DNA from 3 places in the Mesorhizobium sp. M0816 genome. Region 1 is predicted to be linked to each of the others. Evidence: riboswitches for the same ligand, from Rfam matches in the RefSeq annotation. Region 1 holds a riboswitch; each other region holds the start of a gene.

The links. A riboswitch is a leader RNA that binds a small molecule or an ion and turns the genes downstream of it on or off. The one in region 1 is predicted to bind cobalamin.
Region 2: another riboswitch for cobalamin. It lies ahead of NKI17_RS17395 (DUF1636 family protein); the one in region 1 lies ahead of metE (5-methyltetrahydropteroyltriglutamate--homocysteine S-methyltransferase).
Region 3: another riboswitch for cobalamin. It lies ahead of NKI17_RS22230 (CbtB domain-containing protein); the one in region 1 lies ahead of metE (5-methyltetrahydropteroyltriglutamate--homocysteine S-methyltransferase).

Annotation. Positions count from the first base shown of each region.
Region 1 is NZ_JAMYOT010000033.1:31,722-39,649, reverse strand. It holds gene NKI17_RS31170 (adenosine kinase) at 1-898, shown strand, start outside; gene NKI17_RS31165 (transposase) at 931-1,608, opposite strand; gene NKI17_RS31160 (MFS transporter) at 1,899-3,527, shown strand; cobalamin riboswitch at 4,026-4,226, shown strand; gene metE (5-methyltetrahydropteroyltriglutamate--homocysteine S-methyltransferase) at 4,322-6,658, shown strand; partial or broken gene NKI17_RS31150 (FMN-binding negative transcriptional regulator) at 6,766-6,966, opposite strand; gene NKI17_RS31145 (dihydrodipicolinate synthase family protein) at 6,978-7,919, opposite strand.
Region 2 is NZ_JAMYOT010000010.1:44,929-52,856, reverse strand. It holds gene NKI17_RS17405 (cobaltochelatase subunit CobN) at 1-3,634, opposite strand, end outside; gene cobW (cobalamin biosynthesis protein CobW) at 3,653-4,693, opposite strand; gene NKI17_RS17395 (DUF1636 family protein) at 4,690-5,124, opposite strand; cobalamin riboswitch at 5,163-5,366, opposite strand; gene NKI17_RS17390 (winged helix-turn-helix domain-containing protein) at 5,396-6,595, opposite strand; gene NKI17_RS17385 (NADH-quinone oxidoreductase subunit A) at 6,932-7,297, shown strand; gene NKI17_RS17380 (NuoB/complex I 20 kDa subunit family protein) at 7,288-7,869, shown strand; gene NKI17_RS17375 (NADH-quinone oxidoreductase subunit C) at 7,875-7,928, shown strand, end outside.
Region 3 is NZ_JAMYOT010000014.1:153,144-161,071, forward strand. It holds gene NKI17_RS22195 (creatininase family protein) at 1-394, shown strand, start outside; gene NKI17_RS22200 (tyrosine phosphatase family protein) at 551-1,060, opposite strand; gene cobD (threonine-phosphate decarboxylase CobD) at 1,057-2,115, opposite strand; gene cbiB (adenosylcobinamide-phosphate synthase CbiB) at 2,114-3,085, shown strand; gene cobO (cob(I)yrinic acid a,c-diamide adenosyltransferase) at 3,451-4,068, opposite strand; gene cobU (bifunctional adenosylcobinamide kinase/adenosylcobinamide-phosphate guanylyltransferase) at 4,070-4,591, opposite strand; gene NKI17_RS22225 (CbtA family protein) at 4,584-5,366, opposite strand; gene NKI17_RS22230 (CbtB domain-containing protein) at 5,382-5,561, opposite strand; cobalamin riboswitch at 5,598-5,794, opposite strand; gene NKI17_RS22235 (aromatic ring-hydroxylating oxygenase subunit alpha) at 5,936-7,129, shown strand; gene NKI17_RS22240 (heparan-alpha-glucosaminide N-acetyltransferase) at 7,348-7,928, shown strand, end outside.

The DNA.
Region 1 (7,928 bases):
GGGCGCGATGAATTTGATCGACACGAGGCGCGCCGAACTGCTCTACAGCCGCATGGGCCCGGCCATTGAAGCCTCGGGCGGCAGCGCCGGCAACACGGCGGCCGGCGTCGCCTCCTTCGGCGGTCGCGCCGCCTTCTTCGGCAAGGTCTCCAACGACGCGCTCGGCGAAATCTACGCGCACGACATCCATGCCCAGGGCGTCGCCTTCGACACCAGGCCGCTCAATGGCGAACCGCCGACGGCGCGCTCGATGATCTTCGTCACGCCCGACGGCGAGCGCTCGATGAACACCTATCTCGGCGCTTGCATCGAGCTCGGCCCGGAGGACGTCGAGGCCGACAAGGCGTCGGGCGCCGCGGTCACCTATTTCGAGGGCTATCTATGGGACCCGCCGCGCGCCAAGGAAGCGATCCGCCAGACGGCGAAGCTCGCCCACGCCGCCGGGCGCGAAGTGTCGATGACATTGTCGGACTCGTTCTGCGTCGACCGCTACCGTGACGAGTTCCTCGACCTGATGCGCTCCGGCACCGTCGACATCGTCTTTGCCAACAGCCACGAGATCAAGTCGCTCTACCAAACCGCGTCCTTCGACGAGGCGCTGGCGCAGATCCGCAAGGATTGCAAGATCGCCGCCGTCACCCGCTCGGAAAAGGGTTCGGTCATCGTGCGCGGCGACGAGACCGTCACCATCGAGGCGACCAGGATCCGCGAACTGGTCGACACCACCGGCGCCGGCGACCTCTACGCCGCCGGCTTCCTCTACGGCTACACGCAAGGCCGCAGCCTCAAGGATTGCGGCGATCTCGGCTCGCTGGCGGCCGGACTGGTCATCCAGCAGATCGGCCCAAGGCCACGGCAGAATCTGCGCCGAGAGGCGGAGCAGGCGGGATTACTGTAGGTGGCGAGCCAAGAACCAGCTGCCCACCCTCCTTAATCCAGCCCGAGCCTTTTCTTCAGTTCCGCATTCTCCTTGCGGAGACGATCGGCAAGCAGGCTCTTTAGCCGCTTGTTTTCTTCCTCGAGCGCGACGAGATCCTTCAGCCCGTCACTGTCCGCCGCCGGCGCCGCCGCCTTCTTCCAAAGATAATATGTCTGTTCCGAGATGCCGGCTTGCTTCACCGCGCTCTTGAGAGTAGCGCCGCCGCCGATCGAGGTCTCGATCTGCGCCAGCTTCTGGGCACGATCCTTCGCGGAGTAGCTCTTTCGGCCTGTTCGCGCTGACGGCGGTGCTTCAGTGGTCGCGGATATCGGCTTGGCGCCCTCCTTGCGGGCAGGCGCGCTCGCCTCAGCTTCTGGCTTCCTCGACCGCCGCGCTCTCGTCTTCGGTTTTGGCGTTTCCGCTTTGTCTGCCGGTGCGCTAGGAACTACTGCTGACTCGGTTTCCAGGGGATTGGCCATGAAATGCTCCACTCGCGGTTTTTGCAAAGGTTCAGCATCAAGGGCCACGACAGTAGAGTCAACAAGCTGACGATTTAACGGCTCGACTTCCTTTGTTGTCTCGGCCATCGCCGCGGCGATGTCGAAATTGCCCCAGATGGAACGTGCGGATTTTTGATAATTGCGCTTTTGTTTGACTTCCACGGTGAATGGTCGCGTCTGCCGCCTCATAGTTCCTTCCTGAATAGGAGAATGAAGTCGCCGCTCGAATTTTTGGCGCTTCCTGCTTAGCGCGGAGCATTATCGTATAGCCGCTCAACGGGCAAGTGATGCCGGTCTTCGATGGCTGACCCATCTGGGGAGATTTGAGCGGCTTCGCGCGTCCTGCGCATGCCTGTAAGGCCGCCAAGTTTTCTGGGTTAGCAGGCGCGCCACTGTGGCAGCTTGGCTTGTACGGCGAGGCCATGGTTGAGTGAGGCGAACCAAATCCAGCCCCGCGCTCGATCCCGAAGCTTCCCACAATGGCGAAGAGAACATCTTCACTCGTTCCTTTTCAGCACAAGACCTTCCGTTCGCTATGGTCGGCTGCACTCGTTTCGAACCTTGGCACCCTGGTGGAAGGTGTGGCGGCGGCTTGGCTGATGACCAGCATCGCCACCTCCCATGGAATGGTGGCGCTCGTCCAGTCATCGACCACCCTCCCCTACATGATCTTCTCCCTCGCGGCGGGAGCGCTCGCGGACAACTTTGACCGTCGCCGGATCATGTTGACTGCGCAACTGCTGATGGTCTGCGTATCCGCCTTCCTGGCGTTCCTGACCTATGCGGGGGAAATGACACCCTGGATCCTTCTGGGTCTCACCTTCCTGATCGGCTGTGGTTGGGCATTGCACGATCCCTCTTGGCAAGCCTCGATGGGGGATATCCTGCCTCGCGAACACCTGCCTAGCGCGGTTGCGCTCAACGGCATGAGCTACAATCTCATGCGCAGCATCGGGCCGGCGATTGGCGGCATAATCGTGGCCACAGCCGGTGCGGCCTTCGCGTTCCTCTTTAACGTCTTTTGCTACTTCGCTCTGATCGCTGCGCTGTTGCGGTGGAAAGCCGTACGGGCACGACAAGCGCTGCCGCGGGAGGCTTTCGGCAGTGCGATGGCGGCGGGCTTCCGTTACGTGCTCTTGTCGCCGAACCTTCTCAAGGTGATGTGCCGGAGTTTCATTTTCGGCCTCACCGCCGTTGTCATTTTGGCTCTCCTGCCGTTGGTTGCTCGCGAACAGGTCAAAGGGACCGCGGTCACCTACGGCGTGATGCTTGGCTTCTTCGGCTTGGGAGCGATTTGCGGCGCGCTCCTCATCGGGCGGGTCCGAGAAGTTCTCTCCAACGAATGGGTCATTCGCGGTGCGTTCTTTATATTGGCGATCAGCTGCTTCTTTCTGGCATGGAGCGAGCACGTTTGGCTGAGCTGTCTGCTCCTCATGCCAGCCGGTGCGGCCTGGATTCAATCATTCTCGCTGTTTAACGTCACAGTGCAGCTTTCGGCGCCGCGGTGGGTGGTTGGACGCGCCCTGTCTCTCTATCAGACGGCCACATACGGCGGCATGGCGGCGGGAAGCTGGCTTTGGGGCGAACTGGCGGATGTCCAAGGTGTTTCGGGAGCCTTCCTCGTCGCCAGCGTGGTTCTTGTGATTGGTGGACTGATGGGGATCGTTCTGCGTCAGCCGGATTTCGAAACGCTCAATCTGGATCCGACCAACAAGTTCAGCGAACCGACGCTGCAACTTGATCTGCGGCCACGAAGCGGTCCGATCATGGTGATGGTCGATTATCGTATCGATCAGAGAGATGTCCCAGAATTTCTCAGTGTGATGACATCGTGGCGAAAAGCCCGGCTGCGAGATGGCGCCAGACAATGGGCGTTGCTGCGTGACCTGGAAAAGCCCGAACTATGGACCGAGTGCTATCATGTGCCAACCTGGGTCGAGTATGTTCGCCACAACAACAGGCAGACCCAGGATGACGCCGAAATCGTTGCGCGCCTGGAAGCGCTGCACCGTGGCGATTGCCCGCCCAAGACGCATCACAAGATCGAACGCCAAACCGTGCGCGTGCACGACGATTTGCCGCTCAGGCCTCATTTGGACAGGACTTGAGCTGGCCCGTTGGTTTGAGCCGGTTACCTTGAGCCGGTGGGCTGCGAACAAGCAGGTCGAGACATTGGCCTCGATCACTTCGCAACACGCCGCTGCGCCGGGCCTCGGGTGCTCCCCTCGAAATCATTGTGTCGTGTCACCGAGGGCATCACGGCCAACAGCTTCCTAGGCAACAGCCTCGCCATTGAGCCGAATATGGTCGCGAGCAGATCACCGACGAAGCGGTCGGAACCTCGGAGCCGAAGTTCGATGCCGAGGTGGCGTTCGCATGATGCGGGAAGCAGCACCACGGCGCTTGCCGGTATGTTTGCCGCCGGGAGCCGACGAACTCCTATCCTCCTGGACAAGGGCGCCGTGCGTCATTGCTTTGATTTACCGGCCGCTCAAGGCTTCCACAGTTTTCGCTTTCGAGGCGACCTTTGGAACATGCCAACGGAAATTTAACATAACGACATAAACATTTCTTTATGCGGCGTTGACAAAGAAGCGAACTGTTGTAATTGTCTCCCGCGTCGTGGTTCTCCGTACGGCGCTGCCGCAGCGGAGCTAAGAGGGAAGCCGGTGCGATGCCGGCGCTGCCCCCGCAACTGTTAGCGGCGAGCCAACCCCACTCATGTCACTAAGGCGAATAGCCTTGGGAAGACGGGTAGAGGCTATGACCCCGCGAGCCAGGAGACCTGCCACGGCGAATTACGTCCACGGGCGGGGTGTCTCGGTGGCCGCTGCAGCCTGGCGTTCGTGCCGGCCTGCTAGGGCCTTCCTTGTCACCGACGCCCCAACCATCGGGGTCTGGCATGACTGTCTCTCAGCAAATTCCTGTAGCAACGCTCGGCGTGCCCCGCTTCGGTCGTCGGCGAGAACTGAAATTCGCGCTTGAAAGCTACTGGTCCGGAAAATCGTCCGCTGCCGACCTTCTCACGACCGCGAAGGCGCTCCGTGCCGCTAGCTGGGAGGAGCAGCACGATCGCGGCGTGTCGAAAATCCCGTCGAACGACTTCTCGCTCTACGACCATGTGCTCGACACCGCAGCCATGGTCGGCGCCGTTCCATCCCGTTACGGCTGGAATAGCGGCGAGGTTCCACTTGACATCTACTTCGCAATGGCGCGGGGCAACCAGGGTCAGACGGAGGATTGTCGACACGCTGGTCACCAGCAGGCGACTCATGGGTCTGATGTAACCGCGATGGAAATGACCAAGTGGTTTGACACCAACTATCACTACATTGTGCCGGAACTCAACGATGATCAGACGTTCGCCCTCTCGTCGACGAAACCGGTCGATTACTTCATCGAGGCTAAAGCTCTCGGCGTTCACACACGCCCAGTCATCCTTGGACCGATCACCTTCCTCAAGCTGGCGAAATCGCCTGCCGAAGGATTCGATCCCATCGCGCTCCTGCCGCGGCTGCTGCCCGTCTACGAGCAACTCCTGCAGAGGCTGAAGCTGTCGGGAGCCGACTGGGTGCAGATCGATGAGCCAGCGCTTGTCCTCGATCTGAACCCGAACGAACGAGCTGCGTTCGAATTCGCCTATGGCCAGCTGTCGAAAGCCGCGCCCGAGCTGAAGATCATGCTGGCTACCTATTTCGGGCCGCTGGGAGACAATCTCGAAACCGCGGTTTCTCTGCCCCTGGCCGGGCTGCATATTGATCTCGTGCGCGCTCCCGAGCAACTGGAAACCGTGGGTCGGCTCGCACCGAAGGATCTGGTGCTCTCGCTTGGCTTGATCGATGGCCGCAACGTCTGGCGTGCGAACCTGCCCGCCATTCTCGACCGCATCAAACCGATCGTCGCCGGCTGGCCCTTGGACCGCGTCGAGATCGCGCCTTCTTGCTCGATGCTGCACGTGCCGATCGACCTGCGCATGGAGACCGAACTCGACGCGGACATCAGGTCGTGGCTCGCCTTCGCGGCCCAGAAGACCGACGAGTTGGTGTTGCTGGCCCGGGCCCTGACTCAAGGCAGGGATGCGGTGGCAGGCGCGTTGAAAGCGTCTGCCGAGGCTGCCGCCACTCGCGTGACATCCACGAAGATCCATGACCCGCTTGTTGAGGGACGGATCGCCAGCATTGACGACAGCATGAAGCGACGAGAGAGCGCTTTTGCCGAGCGCTCCAGAGTCCAGGCCGGCACGCTCGGGCTGCCGCCGTTCCCGACGACGACCATCGGGTCCTTCCCGCAGACGCCGCAGGTACGCAGGGCGCGGGCCGCTCATGCGAAGGGCCAGCTGAGCTATGTCGATTACGAGACCTTCCTGAAGAAGGAGATCGAGGCTGCAATTCGCTGGCAGGAAGAGATCGGGCTGGACGTGCTGGTGCACGGTGAGTTCGAACGAAACGACATGGTACAGCATTTCGGCGAGCAGCTGTCCGGCTTCGCCTTCACCCAGCATGCCTGGGTGCAGAGCTATGGGTCGCGTTACGTGCGCCCCCCCATCATCTTCGGCGACGTATCGAGGCCCAATCCGATGACGCTGCGCTGGTGGCAATTCGCCCAGTCGCTTACGGAAAACCCTGTGAAGGGAATGCTCACAGGCCCAGTGACCATTCTCAACTGGTCTTTTGTTCGCGACGACGTACCGCGCTCCGAAGCATGCCGCCAGATCGCGCTCGCCATCCGCGACGAAGTGACGGATCTCGAATGGTCCGGCGCAAGGATGATCCAGATCGATGAGGCCGCGTTTCGCGAAGGATTGCCACTGCGCCAGTCTGATTGGAACGACTATCTCGACTGGGCTGTCGAATGCTTCCGGATCGCTTCAACGGGTGTAAAGGACGCGACTCAAATCCATACCCACATGTGCTATTCGGAGTTCAACGAGATCATCGACGCGATCGCTGAAATGGATGCGGATGTCATTTCGATTGAGACGTCGCGCTCGAAAATGGAACTGCTGGACGCCTTCACGAGCTCCAAATATCCGAACGAAATCGGGCCCGGAGTCTACGACATTCACTCACCACGTGTCCCGGAAGTCGGGGAGATTTCGGATCTCGTCATGCTTGCCCGCGAGCGACTGTCGGATTCCCAACTGTGGGTAAACCCGGACTGTGGCCTCAAAACACGCAAATGGGAGGAGGTCCGCCCTGCCCTCATGAACATGGTCGATGCAGCACGTGCGCTCCGGTAGAAAGTGTAGGCCAGAGGGTTTCCTGGTTGCTCACCATGTGGTGAGTGACCGGCTGCCGCATGTCGGCCGTGAATGTGCCAAAACGCGATCACATCCTTTGAAATAAGTCACTCGAGCGAGAATGTGCACTTTCCTTCGGCACGTGTATTAATCGCGCAGGAGTAAAGGGTACCGTTTTCTCCCTGTGACGTGTCGAGTTCGAAGGGGATGTGATTGGCGTCGAGACCGCTCCGGCCATGGGTTATCAGCATGCCAAGTGCACTGTTCTCGATCAGTTCGTAGAGGACTTCTCGGCTCGGTTCATCGAAATGCGCGGGTACTACATGACAGGTTCCTTCACTGGCCGCCGGGTTCGCTGTTCACCGGCTGGCATCCGATGCAAGCGTTCCAACGCGGCGGCGATCTGGCGCTTCGCTGCTGAGGGCAGAGGCAGGATGGAACGCGGGGGGTCGGCACGGCAAATGTCGAGCAATTCGGCAAGTGCATAGACGACGCGAAGGCTCGAGAACTCCTTGAAGAGGCTCCAGAGCGGCGCAAGCGTGGCATCGATCCGTCGCGCTTCGGCCGCATCGCCCTGTTGCGCCGCCGTGACGATCTTCACGCAGACCTCGGGCAGGATGCCGGCGAGGACGCTGTACCATGTGTCGGCGCCGGCGATCATGGCCTCTGCAGCGTTCCAGTCGCCGCTGTAGCCGATCGAGAACCCTTCCGGCATAGTGCGCCTCTGGTCGGCCAGATGGCTCTTGATCGCATCGCCCTTGTCTGTCGGATTCTTGATAGCGACGATCCCCCGCACCTTTGCCAGGCGGTTGACGAGTGCTGGGGTGAAATGGAAATGCGTCGTGCCTGGATTGTCGTAGATGACGATCGGAAGGCCACTTTCGCGCGCCACCGTGGAGAAATGTTCGAACACCTCGTCATCAGTGAGCGGGGTGTAAGAGGCGGCGGCAAGCAACCCCGCGGCAGCCCCAAGGGCCTTAGCGTCCTGCGCGAACCTCACTGCTTCATCGGTGCGCAACGCGCCCACACCCACCACGACCGGCGTTCGCCCGGCGATTTCGTCCAAGGTCTCGGCGAGCGTCCGTCGCCGTTCCTCGCGCGACAGATACATGTAGGTGCCGGTGCTGCCGAGAAGACCGATGGAGTCGACCTGAGCGGCGCCAAGCCGAGCAATCAGCCTGCGCAGAGCAACGGTATCGACGCGGCCGTCACGATCGGCGGGCGTGATGGGAAACGCGGAAAGACCGCTCAGGAATGCCATGGCAAGGCT
Region 2 (7,928 bases), on a different contig from region 1:
GCGCTTCGGCAATCAGTGCGGCGAGATCGTCATCGATCGAATTGCGCAGCGGATGCCAGAGCCCGCGCCGCCGTGCCGACAGCAAACGCTCGGCAATCACCTTCGCCGCCGCCGGGTTCTCGCGCAGGATGAAGGCGCGGACCACGGGGTCGCCAAGATAGGCGTCGTGCACCGCCTCGATCAGCGTGCCCGATATGGCATGGGTAGTCTCAGCAAAGCCGACAAGCCGGTCGACCGTCTCGGCGAATTCCGAGGCGCCGCGCGGGCCATGACGCATCTGGCCGGCGATGAAGCGCGGATTGACGGCGCGTGCCCGCACGACGCGCGACACGGCCTCACTGATCGAGCGCGGCTTCGGTCTTTGCGGGTCCGTGGTGTCGAGGACGATCACGTCGGCGTTTTTGCCGAGCGCGGCAACCGCTGCCGAAAAGCCGCCGATGAAGGCGACGTCGGCCGAGCCTTCGAGGATGTCGCGGCCGGGGTCGTCGCCGGTATGAACCAGAAGGTCGGCCTCGGCGAGGCGATCCTCGAACGCGCCGGGCGCCGAAATGCCTTTGCCCTCGGAGCCGCCATAGGCGTGCGAGGTGGCGGCGAGATAGGTGCGGCCGATCTCTTCGCGCGCGGCCCAGTCGCCGCTCGACAACAAGTCCTCGACGCCCGCGCCGTAAGTGCCCGGCGAGGTGCCGAAAATGCGCGGGCTGATCTTGCCGTCGATGCGGGTCCTAGCGGCGAGCGGGTTTTCCGAAGCGTCCTCGTCGCGGGTCGCCACCGCGTTGGCCGCGGCGTCGATCAGCGCGATCTGGGTCGGGAACATGTCGCGGAACAGGCCCGATATGCGCCAGGTGACATCGATGCGCGGACGGCCGAGTGTTGCCGGCGGCAGCACATCTATGCCGGTGATGCGGCCGGTGGCGGAATCCCATTGCGGCCGGCAGCCCATCAGCGCCAGGCCTTGCGCGATCTCCTCACCGCCGGTGCGCAGCGAGGCCGAGCCCCACAGGTCGATGACCAGCGAGCGCGGCCAGTCGCCATGCGATTGCATGTAGCTGCGGACCACTTCTTCCGCTGCCACCTTGCCCAGATCATAGGCGGTCGGCGTCGGCATGGTGCGCGGGTCGGCGGTGAACAGATTGCGGCCGGTCGGCAGCACATCGCGCCGACCCCGTGCCGGCGCACCGGCCGGACCGGCAGCGACGTGGCGGCCGTCGAGGGCGGCAAGCAGCGCGGTTTTTTCAGCTGCCGCACTTTGCCGCCGTACCGGATCAGCCTCGCCTTCCGGCGAGCGGCCGTAAATGTGCAGGCCGTCCTTGATGGCGAAATCCTTGAGATCGCAGAGCCAGGCGTCGATGCGGCGCAAAGCCTCGTCGGCTGCGTCGGTCCTGGCGACGCCTGCCTCTGAGGCGAGGCCGGTCTTTTCCGCCGTCTCGACGATCAGCTTCGCCAGGCGGTCGCGGCGGCGGCGGTCGAGCCCGTCGGCCTGAGCATATTCGTCAACCAGTCGTTCAAGCCTGTGCTGGTTTTCGTCCAGCCCGGCGCCGGTCAGCGGCGGCGGCAGATGGCCGAGCGTGACGGCGGCAATGCGCCGCTTGGCCTGCGCTGCCTCTCCCGGGTTGGAGACGATGAAGGGATAGATGACGGGCAGGGGACCGGTGACTATCTCGGGAAAGCAGTTTTCGCTGAGCGCCACGGTCTTGCCGGGCAGCCACTCCAGCGTGCCGTGGGCGCCGACATGGACAATTGCATGGATGCCGAGCGACTTGCGCAGCCAGAGGCCAAAGGCGACCAGCGCATGGCGCGGCGGCAGCGTCGGGTCGTGATAGTCGGCGCGGCGGTCGGCTGAGCGCCCGCGGTCAGGTGCGAGTGCCACGGTGACGTTGCCGAAGGTGGCTGCGCGGAAGGCGAATTTTGCGGCGGCAGACGCTTGAACACCCCCCTCTGTCCTGCCGGACATCTCCCCCTCAAGGGGGGAGATTGGCAGCTTCGGCGCTCTGTCCACCCCTGCGACGTTGGAGATTGGCGAAAACAGAGATGACAGCGCAATCTCCCCCCTTGAGGGGGAGATGTCCGGCAGGACAGAGGGGGGTGCCTCGCACAAACTTGTGTCATCTGCCGCATTCCCCCATGCGGCCGTCACGGCAGCTATCGCTTCAGCAGGCAATTCCGCCGAGTACCCGAGATAGTCCTCAAACCCCAACCCTTCACCTCCACGCTCCAGCACCTCCAGCAACTCGCGCGGCGTTTGCGGAATCCTTTCAACGGCGTAGCCGTGTTCGCTCAGGTCGTGCAGCATTGCCAGCACGCTGGACGGCACGTCGAGACCAACCGCGTAGCCGGTGCGACCGGGGGCGCTCGGATAGTCGGGGATCAGGATGGCGAGCTTGCGCTCCGCACGCGGCGTCCGCTGCAGGCGCACGAAGGCCTCGACACGGTTCGCCACTTGCGCGACGCGATCCGGCTCCGGCCGGTTGGCGAAGGCGCGGAAGGCCAATGCGGGATCGGTCTCGCTTTCGCCCTTGAAGGAGATGGCACCGGCGAGAATGCAGCCGTCGAGCTCGGGCAGGACGACATGCATAGCGAGGTCGGCAGGCGCCAGGCCGCGCTGATTGTTTTGCCAGATGTCACGGCGTGTCGTGGCGACGATGACCTGGAAGACCGGCACCCCGGCACGGTCGAACAGGGTTTCGATGCCGGGTTCCGCGCCGGAGGCGAAGGCCGTGGCGGTGATGATGGCAGCTGGCTTCAGGGCTGAGAGCGCGGTCTCGACAAAGGCGAGCGATGCCGGGTCCTTGAGGCTGGAGACGAAGATTGGCACCGGCGCCATACCACGTTGCCTGAGCGCTGCAAAAAGCGCGTCGATCGGCGCGACATCTGCGGCCAGCAGCATCGAACGGTAGAAGAGGATGGGGATGATGGGCGCGGCGTCTCCCTCCCCCTTGAGGGGAGGGTGGCCCGCAGGGCCGGGTGGGGTCGTCACGGCAGTGCGCGACGTTTTGTGTAGGCGCGCTTCGGAGAGGACCCCACCCCCGGCCTGCGGCCGGACCCTCCCCTCGAGGGGGAGGGGGACGTCGCGTTCTACGACCCCCAGTCCCGGCTCGTAAAATCCCGCCTTTGGCACGCTAACAGGTTCGGCTACCGCCGCACCCGATCCAGCGAGACTTGCCAGCCTCTGCACCAGCGCCGTCATATTTGCCGGCCCGCCCTCGCGGAAATAGCCAAGCAGGGCGTCCAACTCCTCCCGCGGCAGCGTCGAGCCTTCGATCAGTCGCAAATCCTCGTCGTGGCTCTCGCCCGGTAGGAGCGCCAGCTTGATACCGCGATTTCGCGCGATAACGGCGAGCTGGTCGCAGCCATAGCGCCACCAGTCATAGCCGCCGAGGATGCGGACCAGAATGACCTTGGCGTGGCGGGCGACGCTGTCGATCCACAGGTCGACGGACATCGGATGGCGCAGGTCGCGCAAGGCGGCGAGCCGCATCGACGGCAGGCGGTGCGCATCTGCCTTCCACGCCGCCGCCAGCCCGGCCAGGTCGCTGTCGGTGAAGGACAGCGCCACGACATCCGCAGGCGTTTGCCTGAGATCGACAGGCTCGGCGAGATCGCCGAGCGAGGCGGATGTGGTGGTGAGGATGTGCATCGCGGCTCGTACCTGGGGTCAGCCGGCGAGGATACGCTCGATGGCCGGGCGGTTCAGCCCTTTCAGGCCGATGACGACCAGGCGCGAGCGGCGGTCGTCTTCAGCGGTCCAGGCGCGGTCGTAATAGTGGTTGACGCGCGGACCGACGGCCTGCAGCAGGAGCCGCATCGGCTTGCCGCCGACTTCGACGAAACCCTTGACGCGCAACACGTTTTCTTCCTCCGCCGCCGTGGCGACCCGTTGTGCGAGCTCGTCCGGGTTGGACACGGACGCGATGTCGATGACGAACGAGTCAAAATCGTCATGTTCGTGGTCGAGCTCGTCGTCGTGGTGGGTCTTGCGGTTCTCAATGTCGTCCTCGACGGCGAGGCCGAGGCCGAGCAGCACCGACGGGTCGACCTTGCCTTGCGAAGTCGGTACGATCTTCACCGCTCGCGCAACGTGCTTGCCGATGACGGCATTGGCACGGGCCGAGCCGGCTGCGTCCATCAGGTCGCTCTTCGACAGGATGATCAGGTCGGCGCAGGCGAGCTGGTCTTCGAACACTTCCTCGACCGGATCGTCATGGTCGAGCGTCTCGTCCTGCGCGCGCTGGGCCTGCAGGGCGTCCATGTCGTTGGCTACGCGGCCATCAGCCAGCGCCGGTCCGTCGACCACGGCAATGACGCCGTCCACCGTCACGCGGCTTTTCACCGACGGCCACTGGAAGGCCTGGACCAGCGGCTTGGGCAAAGCGAGGCCGGATGTCTCGATCAGGATGTGGTCGACCCTCGGCGTCAGCGACAGGATTTGGTCCAGCGCCGGGACGAAATCATCGGCGACGGTGCAGCAGATGCAACCATTGGCCAGCTCGACGATGTTTTCCTCGGGGCAGGTGTCGATGGCGCAGCCCTTCAGGATCTCGCCGTCGATGCCGATGTCGCCGAACTCGTTGACGATGATGGCCAGCCGCTTGCCTTTGGCGTTTTCGAGCAAATGGCGGATCAATGTCGTCTTGCCGGCGCCGAGAAATCCGGTGACCACGGTGCAGGGAACGCGCGAAGGGGAGGCAGCGGTCATATCAAGTCCTTCAGAAGGTCAAGGGGAGGGATGCGGGCAACCAGGCCGCGCTTCAGGCAATCGGGACGGCCGCGCCATGGAATGAGCCCATCCGTCGAGGTGGCGAACAGCTTTGCCCCGGTGACGAGATCGGCGCCGCTGGTCGTGGTCAGATCACCGAAGACGTAACTCCAGCAGCCGTCGCGCAGCATGGCGGCGCTGAGCCGGCGCTTGCAATTGCCAAGGCATTCGACGGTGCGGATTTTGATGTTTTCGCTGGAAGCGGCGCGGCGCGTGTCCTCTGCGAGCAGTTCGCCGGCGCGCGGATGAGCGTCCGAACCGGTCTCGTCACGGCAGGACGAGCAGACGATGACGGTAACGCCGGCCGGGGAATCACCATGGCCGGACAATAAATCCGCTGTCTCAGCCGGAAAACTGCTGTCGCGTTCCAAATCAGGCTCCTTGCCCGGAAAACCCGCCAGGCGATCGGATTCTTATGTCCTAGACGGCAGGTCTCCTGGCTCGCGGGTCATCGCCTGGGTGCCGCCTTCCCGGGAACATCCCAGTGGTTTTCGGCCTTGGCTCGTCGCTTACAGTTGCGGGGACAGCCGCGGATTTGAAATCGAGATTTCGCACCGCATTCCCTCTTGGCCCTTGCCGTTGCGGGCAGGGGACCGTCTGGAACGGATTTAGGCTTGTGGGGGTAGTCGTGTCAACGCACGTCTATGACGCGGCGATATCCGCGAGCGGCCGGCCGAGGTCGCCGGCAGCGGTCACCTCGATGCGTTCCAGGCCGAGCCAGCCCTGCATCTGCTTCAATTCTTCGAAAAGCTCGGCTGCGGTTTGCAGCGAGGCGCCGGGCTCCGCATAGGCGGCATGGACGCGCAGCACGCCGGCCGGTCGGTCGGCCCTAAGGTCAACGCGCCCGACGATGCTGTCGCCGAGCAGGAATGGCAGCACATAATAGCCATACCGGCGCTTTTCGGCCGGCGTGTAGATCTCGATGCGGTAGTGGAAGTCGAACAACCGCTCGGTGCGCGACCGCTCGAAGACGACAGGATCAAACGGCGCGAGCAAGGCGCGCGCCTCGATCTTGCGCGGCAAACGGGCGTCCTTGTGGAGATAGGCTGTTTTGTTCCAGCCTTCGACGCTCACCGGCAACAGGTCGCCGGCCTCGACCAGTTCCTCGATGCGGCCCTTGATGTCGGCGGGCGACAGCCGGAAATAGTCGCGCAGGTCTCCTGCCGTGGCGATGCCGTGGGCGCGGGCCGAGATGCGCAGCAATTCGCGATGTGCATCCTCGGGACAGGGAACCGGTAGCGCGAGTACCGCCGGCGGCAGCACGCGCTCCGGCAGATCGTAGAACCGCTCGAAGCCGCGGCGATGCGCAGTGGTGATGCGGCCGGCCCAGAACAGCCACTCGAAGGCATGCTTGGCATGGCTCCAGCCCCACCAGCCGCCCGAACCCTTCTGCCCTTCGAAAGCCGACGCCGCGATCGGGCCTCGTTCGGCGACCTCGCGATAGATGTCTTCGATATAGGCGGCGTGCTCGCGGCCCCATTTGGCCAGCCCGCTGTACATTTCGTCGCCGCGCTCGGCCCGCTGCATGCGCCAGCGCATCAGCGGATAGGTCTCGACCGGCAAGAAGGAGGCTTCGTGCGCCCAGTATTCGAAGACCATGCGCTTGCGCGTGACAGCGGCGGCGTCGAGCAGCGCCAGCTTGTAGGGGCCAAGCCGCGAATAAAGAGGCATATAGTGGGCGCGCACCACGGCGCTGACGGAATCGATCTGCAGCAGGCCGGTACGGGCAAGCACGCGGGCCAGATGCCGGCGGTCGGGCGTGCCGGTGGGGCGCGGGTCATTGAATCCCTGTGCCGCGAGCGCAATGCGACGGGCCATGGCAAGCGAGATTTTTTCCTTCATGAAGGCGGTATCCGGACGATTTTAGGACAGAGAAAATGACCTGCGATTCCGCGCTATGCTAGCAGGGTTTTGGCGGCATCCATGTCAGGAGAGAAAAGTGGAGTAAAAAGTGAAGGAAATCAAACAGGAGCGGATCGGACCAGTTTTCCCGGATATGCCGTCCAGCACCGCGATTTGAACAAGGTTTGACTTGCTTCGCCGAAAGCGCTGCGCTAACCCTCGCCGCGTTGCAGCATAGAGCCCTCTTCAAACGGTTCAGTGGTTAAACTGTCACGCTTCCGCAAGTGGGTCCGGTGCTGTAATCAGAGTGGATTGGCCGCAACGGAAAGCTGCAGAATGAACGCATTGTTGAGTTCGTACCTGCCCATCGTCCTGTTCATCGGCGTGGCGCTGATCGTCGGGCTGGCGCTGCTCGCCGCACCCTTCCTGGTGGCCTACCGCAACCCCGATCCGGAAAAGCTTTCTGCCTATGAGTGCGGCTTCAACTCGTTCGACGACGCCCGCATGAAGTTCGATATCCGCTTCTACCTGGTGTCGATCCTGTTCATCATCTTCGATCTGGAGGTGGCCTTCCTGTTTCCTTGGGCGGTGTCGTTCAGTCAGATCGGCATGCTCGGTTTCTGGTCGATGATGGTGTTTTTGGCGGTGCTGACCATCGGCTTTGCCTATGAATGGAAAAAAGGAGCGCTGGAATGGGATTGAACGACAGTTCCGGCACGCTCGTCGCGCCGAAGCCCAAGGGCCTCATCGACCCCAACACCGGCAGGCCGGTAGGGTCTGACGACCCGTTCTTCCTGGAGATCAACAACGAGCTCGCCGACAAGGGCTTTCTCGTCACCTCGACCGAGGCTCTGATCACCTGGGCGCGCAGTGGCTCGCTGATGTTCATGACGTTTGGCCTCGCCTGCTGCGCCGTCGAGATGATCCATACGTCGATGCCGCGCTATGACTCGGAGAGGTTCGGTGTCGCGCCGCGCGCGTCGCCGCGCCAGTCCGACATCATGATCGTTGCCGGCACGCTGACCAACAAGATGGCGCCGGCGCTGCGCAAGGTCTACGATCAGATGCCGGAGCCGCGCTACGTCATCTCGATGGGCTCCTGCGCCAATGGCGGCGGCTATTATCATTATTCCTATTCGGTGGTGCGCGGCTGCGACCGCATCGTGCCGGTCGACATCTACGTGCCCGGCTGCCCGCCGAGCGCTGAGGCGCTGCTTTACGGCATCCTTCTGCTGCAGAAGAAGATCCGCCGCACCGGCACGATAGAGCGGTGAGCGGCATGACCCAGGCGTTGAACGACCTCTCGACCTATCTCGGCGAGAAGCTGATCGGC
Region 3 (7,928 bases), on a different contig from region 1:
GCGGGCAAAGATGCTGGCGGTAAAGACCAGTTGGCAGCGTTTTGGCCGGCCGGCCGGCATGTACACCGAGCTCGAGGACCGCCACGGCATTCATGGCGGCGACGTCGAGACCTCGCTGATGCTGCATTTCCGGCCCGACCTCGTCGATATGGGGAAGGCCGACAATTTCGTGTCCAAGGTCGCCCGCGCCGAAAAGGAATTTTCGCTGCTGCGCCACACCGGAACGCACGCCTTCGCCTGGATCGCCAGCGACCTCAACCCGAATGGCGTGGTCGGCGACGCCAGCATTGCCACCGCCGAAAAAGGCCGGCTGACCGCCGAGCATCAGGCCGACGGCTTCATCGGCCTGCTGAGGGACGTGGGCAAGGCAAAGCTGGCGGATTGGTTGGCGTAGGGTTGTGTTGATATTCAGCGAAGGCTTGGACGCTCAGATGTAACGGCATGGATCCTAGGGTCTCCGCTACGTCGCGGAGACCCTAGGATCTATGCCGTTTCCGTGGCCGAAGAGTGCGGCGATCCACGATTGCCGCGCCGTCTCGATGGGCCGATTCTAGCCATCGATCCCCAAGGCAAACGGCGTGCCTTCGAAAGCATCTGCGCCGCGCCCGATCGCCTGGATCGCTTCGATCATCCGGCCCCTGCGATCGAGCAGCGTGTCGGCAATTGCGATCAGCCGCGGATTGGGCGTCGCGGTGGGCGACAGCCTGCGCAGCGTCTCGGCCAACTCGGCCTCATCGCGCTTCGGCGCCAGCGCTGCCGCGATGATATAGGCCGAGGCGGTCGAGCGGCTGATGCCGGCATAGCAATGCACCACCAGCGGCCGCGACCGATCCCATTGGCGGGCGAAATCGAGCAGGTTCAGGACATGCTCCTCGCCCGGCATGGTCATGCCCTCCTGCGCTACCGCAATGTCGTGCATGACCAGATGCAGATGGTTTTCCCTGGTGATCGAGGCCGGTCGCATCACCTCCGTTCCGGCAGCGAGCAGCGAAAGCAGCCGCTCGGCCCCGGTCTTCGTTACCGTTTCCTCGACTTTGGACAGCGAGCAGACGTGGATCATTGGGTAGTTTCTCCCTTGGCATCATCGTCGCGCCGCGAGGCCCAGCCGGCAAGCGCCGATTCGAGCCGCCGCCATTCTTCGTCGGCTCCCGGCAGGCCGGCGCGCAGCACATCCGGCCGGCCGGCGAAATGCCGAAGCAGGATGCCGCGCTGGCCGAGCACCGAAAACAGGCCGGCGGCGCCCGCCAGCCTGATATAGCGGAACAACGCGGTGCCACCGGCGACAGGCACGCCGAAGCGGCCGAACAGCGTATCGAGCCGTGCGGCATCCTCGGCCAGACGGCGCCGCATCCCGGCCTGCCAGCCGGTATCGGCAAGCGCCCTTATGCCATATTCGAGCGCCGGCCCGGCAACCGCCCATGGCCCGAATTGCGCCTCCAGCCGCTCGACCGTCAGCGCATCGGCCAGTGCAAAGCCAAGCCGCAGGCCGGCCAGGCCGAAGAACTTACCGAACGAACACAGCACGACGATGCCGCCCTGGTCGACGTCGCCGGCCAGGCTTTCGCTGCGCGGGCCGACATCCATGAAGGCCTCGTCGACCACCAGCAGCCCACCTCTGGCGCGTAATGTCCCGGCAAGTCGAAGCAATCTTTCGCGCTCGACGACGCGCCCGTCCGGGTTGTTGGGATTGACGACGACGGCAAGGTCGGCCGCCGCCAGGGCTTCGAAATCATCGACTTCAGCCGCCGCATGGCCGGCGATCGCCGCTGCCCGCCTATGCTCGGCATAAGTCGGCCCGAGCACCAGCGCCGTGCCCGGGCTGACCAGGGAAGCGACGCGCGGCAACAGGATCTGCGTGCCGGGCGCCGCTGCGACATTCGCCGCCGACGGGGCGCCATAGGCGCTTGCCGCGAGTTCAGCCAAGTCGCGGCTGCGCGCTGTTTCCGGCAATCGCGACAGGGCGGTGGCGGGCAAATCGAAAAGCGGGTAGGAGTGCGGATTGATCCCGGTCGAGAGGTCGACGAAAGGCAGCGGCGCGTGAGGGAAAAGCGCCCTCGCCCGGCCAAGGCTTCCGCCGTGGTCCACTGCCGCCGTCACTCCATCAAGAGACTTCATGCCGATCCTGATCACTTTCCTGTCGCTGGCCATCGAACTTGTACTCGGCTACCCGGCCCGGCTCTTCGATGCCATTGGCCATCCCGTCACCTGGTTCGGCAGGCTGATATCCTTTCTCGACCGCAGGCTCAACCGCGCCACTGATTCCGACGCCCACCGTCGCGGCTGGGGCGTCGTCGCGCTGCTGGTGATCGTGCTGGTGCCGGCCGCCCTCGCCCTCTGGCTCGAAACCTTGCTTTGGAGCATTCCCCTCGGCTTGTTGGTCACCGCAATCCTGGCGACGTCGCTGCTGTCGCAGAAGAGCCTGGCCGAGCATGTCGAAGCGGTCGCCGACGCACTCGACAGCGGCGGACTGGATATGGGCCGCATTGCCGTCTCGCGGATCGTCGGTCGCGACCCGGAAAAGCTCGACAGGGCCGCTGTCTGCCGCGCCGCGATCGAAAGCCTGGCCGAGAATTTCTCCGACGGCGTCGTCGCGCCGGCCTTCTGGCTCGGTATCGGCGGGCTCGCCGGCGGCGTCGCCTACAAGGCCGCCAACACCGCCGATTCGATGATCGGCCATCGCACCCCGCGCCACGAAGCCTTCGGCTGGGCGGCTGCGCGCTTCGACGATTGGATCAATCTGCCGGCGTCGCGGCTGACGGCGCTGCTGATCGTACTCGCCGCTTTTCTGGTCAAGGGCGCCGACGCCAAGGGCGCCTGGCATGCCGTGCGGCGCGATGCGAAAAAGCACCGCTCGCCCAATGCCGGCTGGCCGGAAGCAGCGATGGCCGGCGCGCTCGGCCTGGCGCTCGCCGGCCCCCGTTCCTATGACGGCGTCATGGTCGAAGACGCATTGATGGGCGAAGGCGGCCGGCGCGATGATGTCGAGAGCACCGACATCCGACGGGCGCTGAAACTCTACCGCGTCGCCGACTTACTGCTGATCGCGCTGTTCGGCGTGGTCGCGGTGGTTGTTATCTTGGCGTGATCTTCGCCCGATCTCAGGCGAAACAAAAAACCCACCATGCGGCGGGTCGTTGGAGCCAATTAGCACCATAGCCAAATTAGTAGCATAGCTGCCGGCACAAAGCAAGAACAAAATAGGGCTACGCCTCAAATAATCGCGTCAGGTCGGCGCCGCCCTTCACCCTTACCATTCCAGGGGCGAGCCGCTTCGTGCGGCTTTCCCTTCTCCCTTTGTGGGAGAAGGTGGCCGCGAAGCGGCCGGATGAGGGGTGTTCCAGCTTGGCACCAACAGCGCCCCGGCCAGCGCCCCTCAACCGTCTTGGCGCTGCGCGCCAATCCACCTTCTCCCACAAGGGGAGAAGGAAGAAGAGGCGCCAGCAACACCCCTCAGAACTCGATCCCTTGCTGCGCCTTCACGCCGGCGGAGAAGTGGTGCTTGGTCACGCCCATCTCGGTGACCAGATCGGCCGCCTCGACCAATACCGGTTTGGCGTTGCGGCCGGTGACGACGACATGCAGGCCTTCGCGACGCGCCTTCAGCGCCGCGACCACCTTTTCGAGATCGAGGTAGTCGTAGCGCAGCGCGATGTTCAGCTCGTCGAGCACCACGAGGCTGATCGACGGCTCGGCCATCAGCTCCAGCGCTTTCGCCCAGGCAGCCTCGGCCGCCGCGATGTCGCGCTTCAGGTCCTGTGTCTCCCAGGTAAAGCCCTCGCCCATGGCGTGCCAGACGACACGGTCACCGAAGGCGGCAAAGGCGTCTTTCTCGCCGGTGTGCCACTTGCCCTTGATGAACTGGACGACGCCGACGCGCTTGCCATAGCCGAGCATCCTGAGCGCCAGCCCGAAGGCGGCCGTGGTCTTGCCCTTGCCCGATCCGGTGTTGACGATCAGCAGCCCCTTCTCGAGCGTCTTGGCCGCGACCTCGGCATCCTGCACCGCCTTGCGCTTGGCCATCTTGGCGCGGTGGCGTTCCTCGTCCTTGGGATCGATAGTATCAGCCATGTCATTTCACCTTGAGCGGCAGCCCCGCCACCATCAAAAGCACGGTGCCGGCAACAGCCGCGACGTCCTGGTTCAGCCGGCCGGCGGCGTCGCGAAACCGTCTTGCCAGCGCATTGTCCGGCACGATGCCCTGGCCGATCTCGTTGGACACCACGAACCACGGCCCACGCGGCCGCGACAGCACATCGGCCAGCCTCCGGCATTCGGCCCCGACATCATGGTCGGCCAGCATATGGTTGGTCAGCCACAGCGTCAGGCAGTCGATCAGCACCGGCTGGCCGTCAGGCAGCGCTCCGATCGCGCCGGCAAGGTCGAGCGGCGCATCGATGGTCGTCCAGCCGGCGCCGCGGCGCGAGCGGTGCAGCGCGATGCGCTGGCGCATCTCGTCGTCATAGGCTTGCGCCGTGGCGATATAGCTCCAAGGCGGCGGGCCGACCGTCACCAGGCTCTCGGCATGCGCGCTCTTGCCGGAGCGCGCACCGCCGATGACCAGGGTCAGTGCCCCGGCAGCGCGGTCAGGCAAAGCTGTCGCGCAGGCTGGTCGCCGTGCCCGTGAAGCGTCCGCGCACCACGCCGACGACCGCGCCGAGCACCAGCCAGAACACCAGATTGGTCAGCGTCACCGCCACCACGAACTGGTGGTGCAGGCCTTCCGGGATCGCCGTCTCGAAGCTATCGGGCTGCGGCGCGCCGACGATATGCGGCGCAACGATCAACGCCACGGCAAGAGCCACCAGCGGCAGCGATCTGCGGAAGACGATAAGGCCGAGACCGGCCGCTGTCGCCACCACTGTTGCCCACCACCATATCTGGCGTTGGACAAGGTCGGCCGCCGGCATCGCTGGCAGTTCCGGCGGCAGGCCGAGGCCCGGCGCCAGCGTGAACACGGCAAAGCCGGCAAGCCCCCAGAACAGGCCCTGGCGCCAATTGCCGATGCCGCCGGCGAATTCCGAAACCGCAACCAGGACCAGCGCAAAGCCGATGCCGGTGACGATATTGGCAACGACGCTGAAGCCGAAGCGTTCGAAACCGTCGGCCGGCGCCCAGCCTTCGTCTTCCGCCGGAGCCATCGCTTCAGCCGCTGCCGGCGCGGCGCTGCTCATAGCCGTCGTGCCCGCGGCGTTTTCGGCCGGTGTCGCAGGTGCCGCGGCATGGTCATGGCCGCCGCCGGCCTGTTCATAGACTTCCGCCTTCAGGATGAGCGGCACCGTGGCATAGGCTTGCATGCAGGCGAGAGCCACGCCGGCCACAAGCCCTGCGATCGCCGCGATGAACACGACGTTGCGAAACAGTGTCATGATGTCAGCCCCTTGTCAGTGGCAGGGAAAGCCCATCGAGTGGCGATAGTCGTGCGCGGCATTGTGGACCGCATCGATATGCGAGAAGCCGACAAAGCCCATGACGAAAATGCCGAGGAATGCAGCAAGCGCCAGCTGCATGAGACGCGACTGCGAGGAGGCGGAAGCGCCGAGCGAGACGGAAGCGGTATTCATGTCTTGTCCTTTCGCCCTCCACCCGAGGGCATAGAAGTCAGTTTCCTGTCGCCGGCAGGTCTCCTGGCTCGCGGATCAGCGCCCTTCCCCACCTTCCCGAAGGCGAACCTTCAGTGGCATATGGAGAGGACTACCGCACACAGTTGCGGGGGCAGCCACGGCATTGGGCAAACAACTTGCCCTCACCGCATTCCCTCTTGGTTCCAAACGGAACCGACGACATCAGCGACTATAGGCAGAATCGCCGCGCCCGGCAAACCAAATTCCGCCGGATCGTGTGGCGAATGCGCCGCCTCGCCAAGCCCGGTCGGCCGGCGCCGCGATTGACAATTTTCGCAGCCGGGTGTCGGCTGGCGGATGGGGAGGAAGCCGGCATGCAACCCAGCCCGAATGAGCGCGGTCCCTACAACGGCCTGACGCGGGCCGAGCCGACGCTGCCGTCATCAGCCTATTGGGACATCGCGGCCTATCAGCGCGATCTCGAGGCCATCTGGTATCGCAACTGGCTGCTCGTCTGCCGCGAGGCCGACCTTGCCCAGCCGCTGGCTTTCAGGACGTTCCGCATAGGCACGCAGGAGGTCGTCGTGCTGCGCGACGAGACCGGCGAGTTGCGCGCCTTCCACAACACCTGCCGGCATCGCGGCTCGCAGCTTTGCCAGCAGAGCGAAGGACGGCTGAAGGCGCGGCTCATCACCTGCCCATACCATGCCTGGTCCTATTCGCTGCACGGCGATCTGGTGCGCGTGCCGTCGAAATCGCTGCCGGACGGCTTCGACAAGGCCGATCATCCGCTCTACCGGGTCGCGCTTTCGGTGTGGCGCGGTTTCGTCTTCGTCAATCTGGCGGAAGACGCTGCCGGCTCGGCTGAAACATCCTTCGATCCGGCATCCGGTAACCTCGCCAACTGGCCGCTGGAAACGCTGCTGAGCGGCCATGTGCTGCGCAAGGTGATAAACTGCAACTGGAAGGTATTTTGGGAAAATTTCAACGAGTGCCTGCACTGCCCCGGCGTCCACAAGGACCTGTCGCGGCTGGTGCCGATCTATGGCCGCGGCCTGATGGGCCGGCACGACGACCCCGAATGGGCGCGCCACGCCGACAATGACGCGCCGGAATTTGCAGGCGGCTTGCGGGCCGGGGCCGAAACCTGGTCGCGCGACGGGCGCGTCCACGGCTCGGTCTTTTCCGGCCTGACGCCGGGCGAGCGTGCCGCCGGGCAGACCTATGCCACCAGCCTGCCGTCGATGTTCGTCGTCGGCCATGTCGACTATGTCAGGACCGTGCGGCTGGTGCCGCTTGGGCCGGAGCAGACCGAACTTACCGCCGAATGGCTTTTTTCGCCCGAAGCGCTCGCCGATCCGGCCGCGGATATCGACAACATCGTCGCCTTCGGTACCCAGGTGCTGGAGGAGGATGCTGATATCTGCGAGGTCAACCAGATGGGCCTGCGCTCGATGCGCCACAAGGCCGGCGTACTGATGCCCGAGGAGTACGACTTGCACCGCTTCCACAACTGGGTGCGCGAGCGCCATGCGGCGCTCGCACATCAAAGCGATTTGGGCAGATAGCGCCAGGTGACGAAGCCGCAGGCCGCCGCCAGCAGGCCGAGTGTCGCGAAAACCGCGCCCAGTCCGAAAAACGCCAGCACGCCGGCCAAAGGCTTTCCGGCTTTGGCCTAAAGCAGCTCTGATGCCGACCGGTACCAACGCGACGCAAGGCCCTGCTTCTTTTGACGGTGGCAACCGTGATAGTCGTCTTGCCGGGGCTGAACCAAGACAGCGAGACCATGAGCATCGACACGCCGAGCGCAGCCGTTCAGGATCAACCGAAGTCGAAGCGCATCGCCGTTATCGACATTGCACGCGGCATCGCTTTGCTTGCCATGGCGAGCTATCATTTCACCTGGGACCTCGAATTCTTCGGCTACACCGATCCCGGCCTCACCGCCTTCGGCTGGTGGAAAATCTACGCGCGCTGCATCGCCTCGAGCTTCCTGTTCCTGGTCGGCATCAGCCTCTATCTCGCCCATGGCAAAAAAATCCGCTGGACCGGCTTCTGGAAGCGCTTCGCCATGGTTGCCGGGGCAGCGCTCGCAATATCGCTGGTCACCCGCATCGCCACGCCCGACGGCTTCATCTTCTTCGGCATATTGCACGAGATCGCGCTCGCCAGCCTGCTCGGCCTGGCGTTCCTGCGCCTCCCGGCGCTACTGACGCTTGCCGTGGCGGCCCTCGCTATTGCCGCGCCTTTCTACCTGCGATCTGAGCTTTTCGATCATCCGGCTTTGTGGTGGGTCGGCCTGTCGGCGACCAACCCGCGCTCCAACGACTACGTTCCACTGCTGCCCTGGTTCGGCGCCGTACTTGC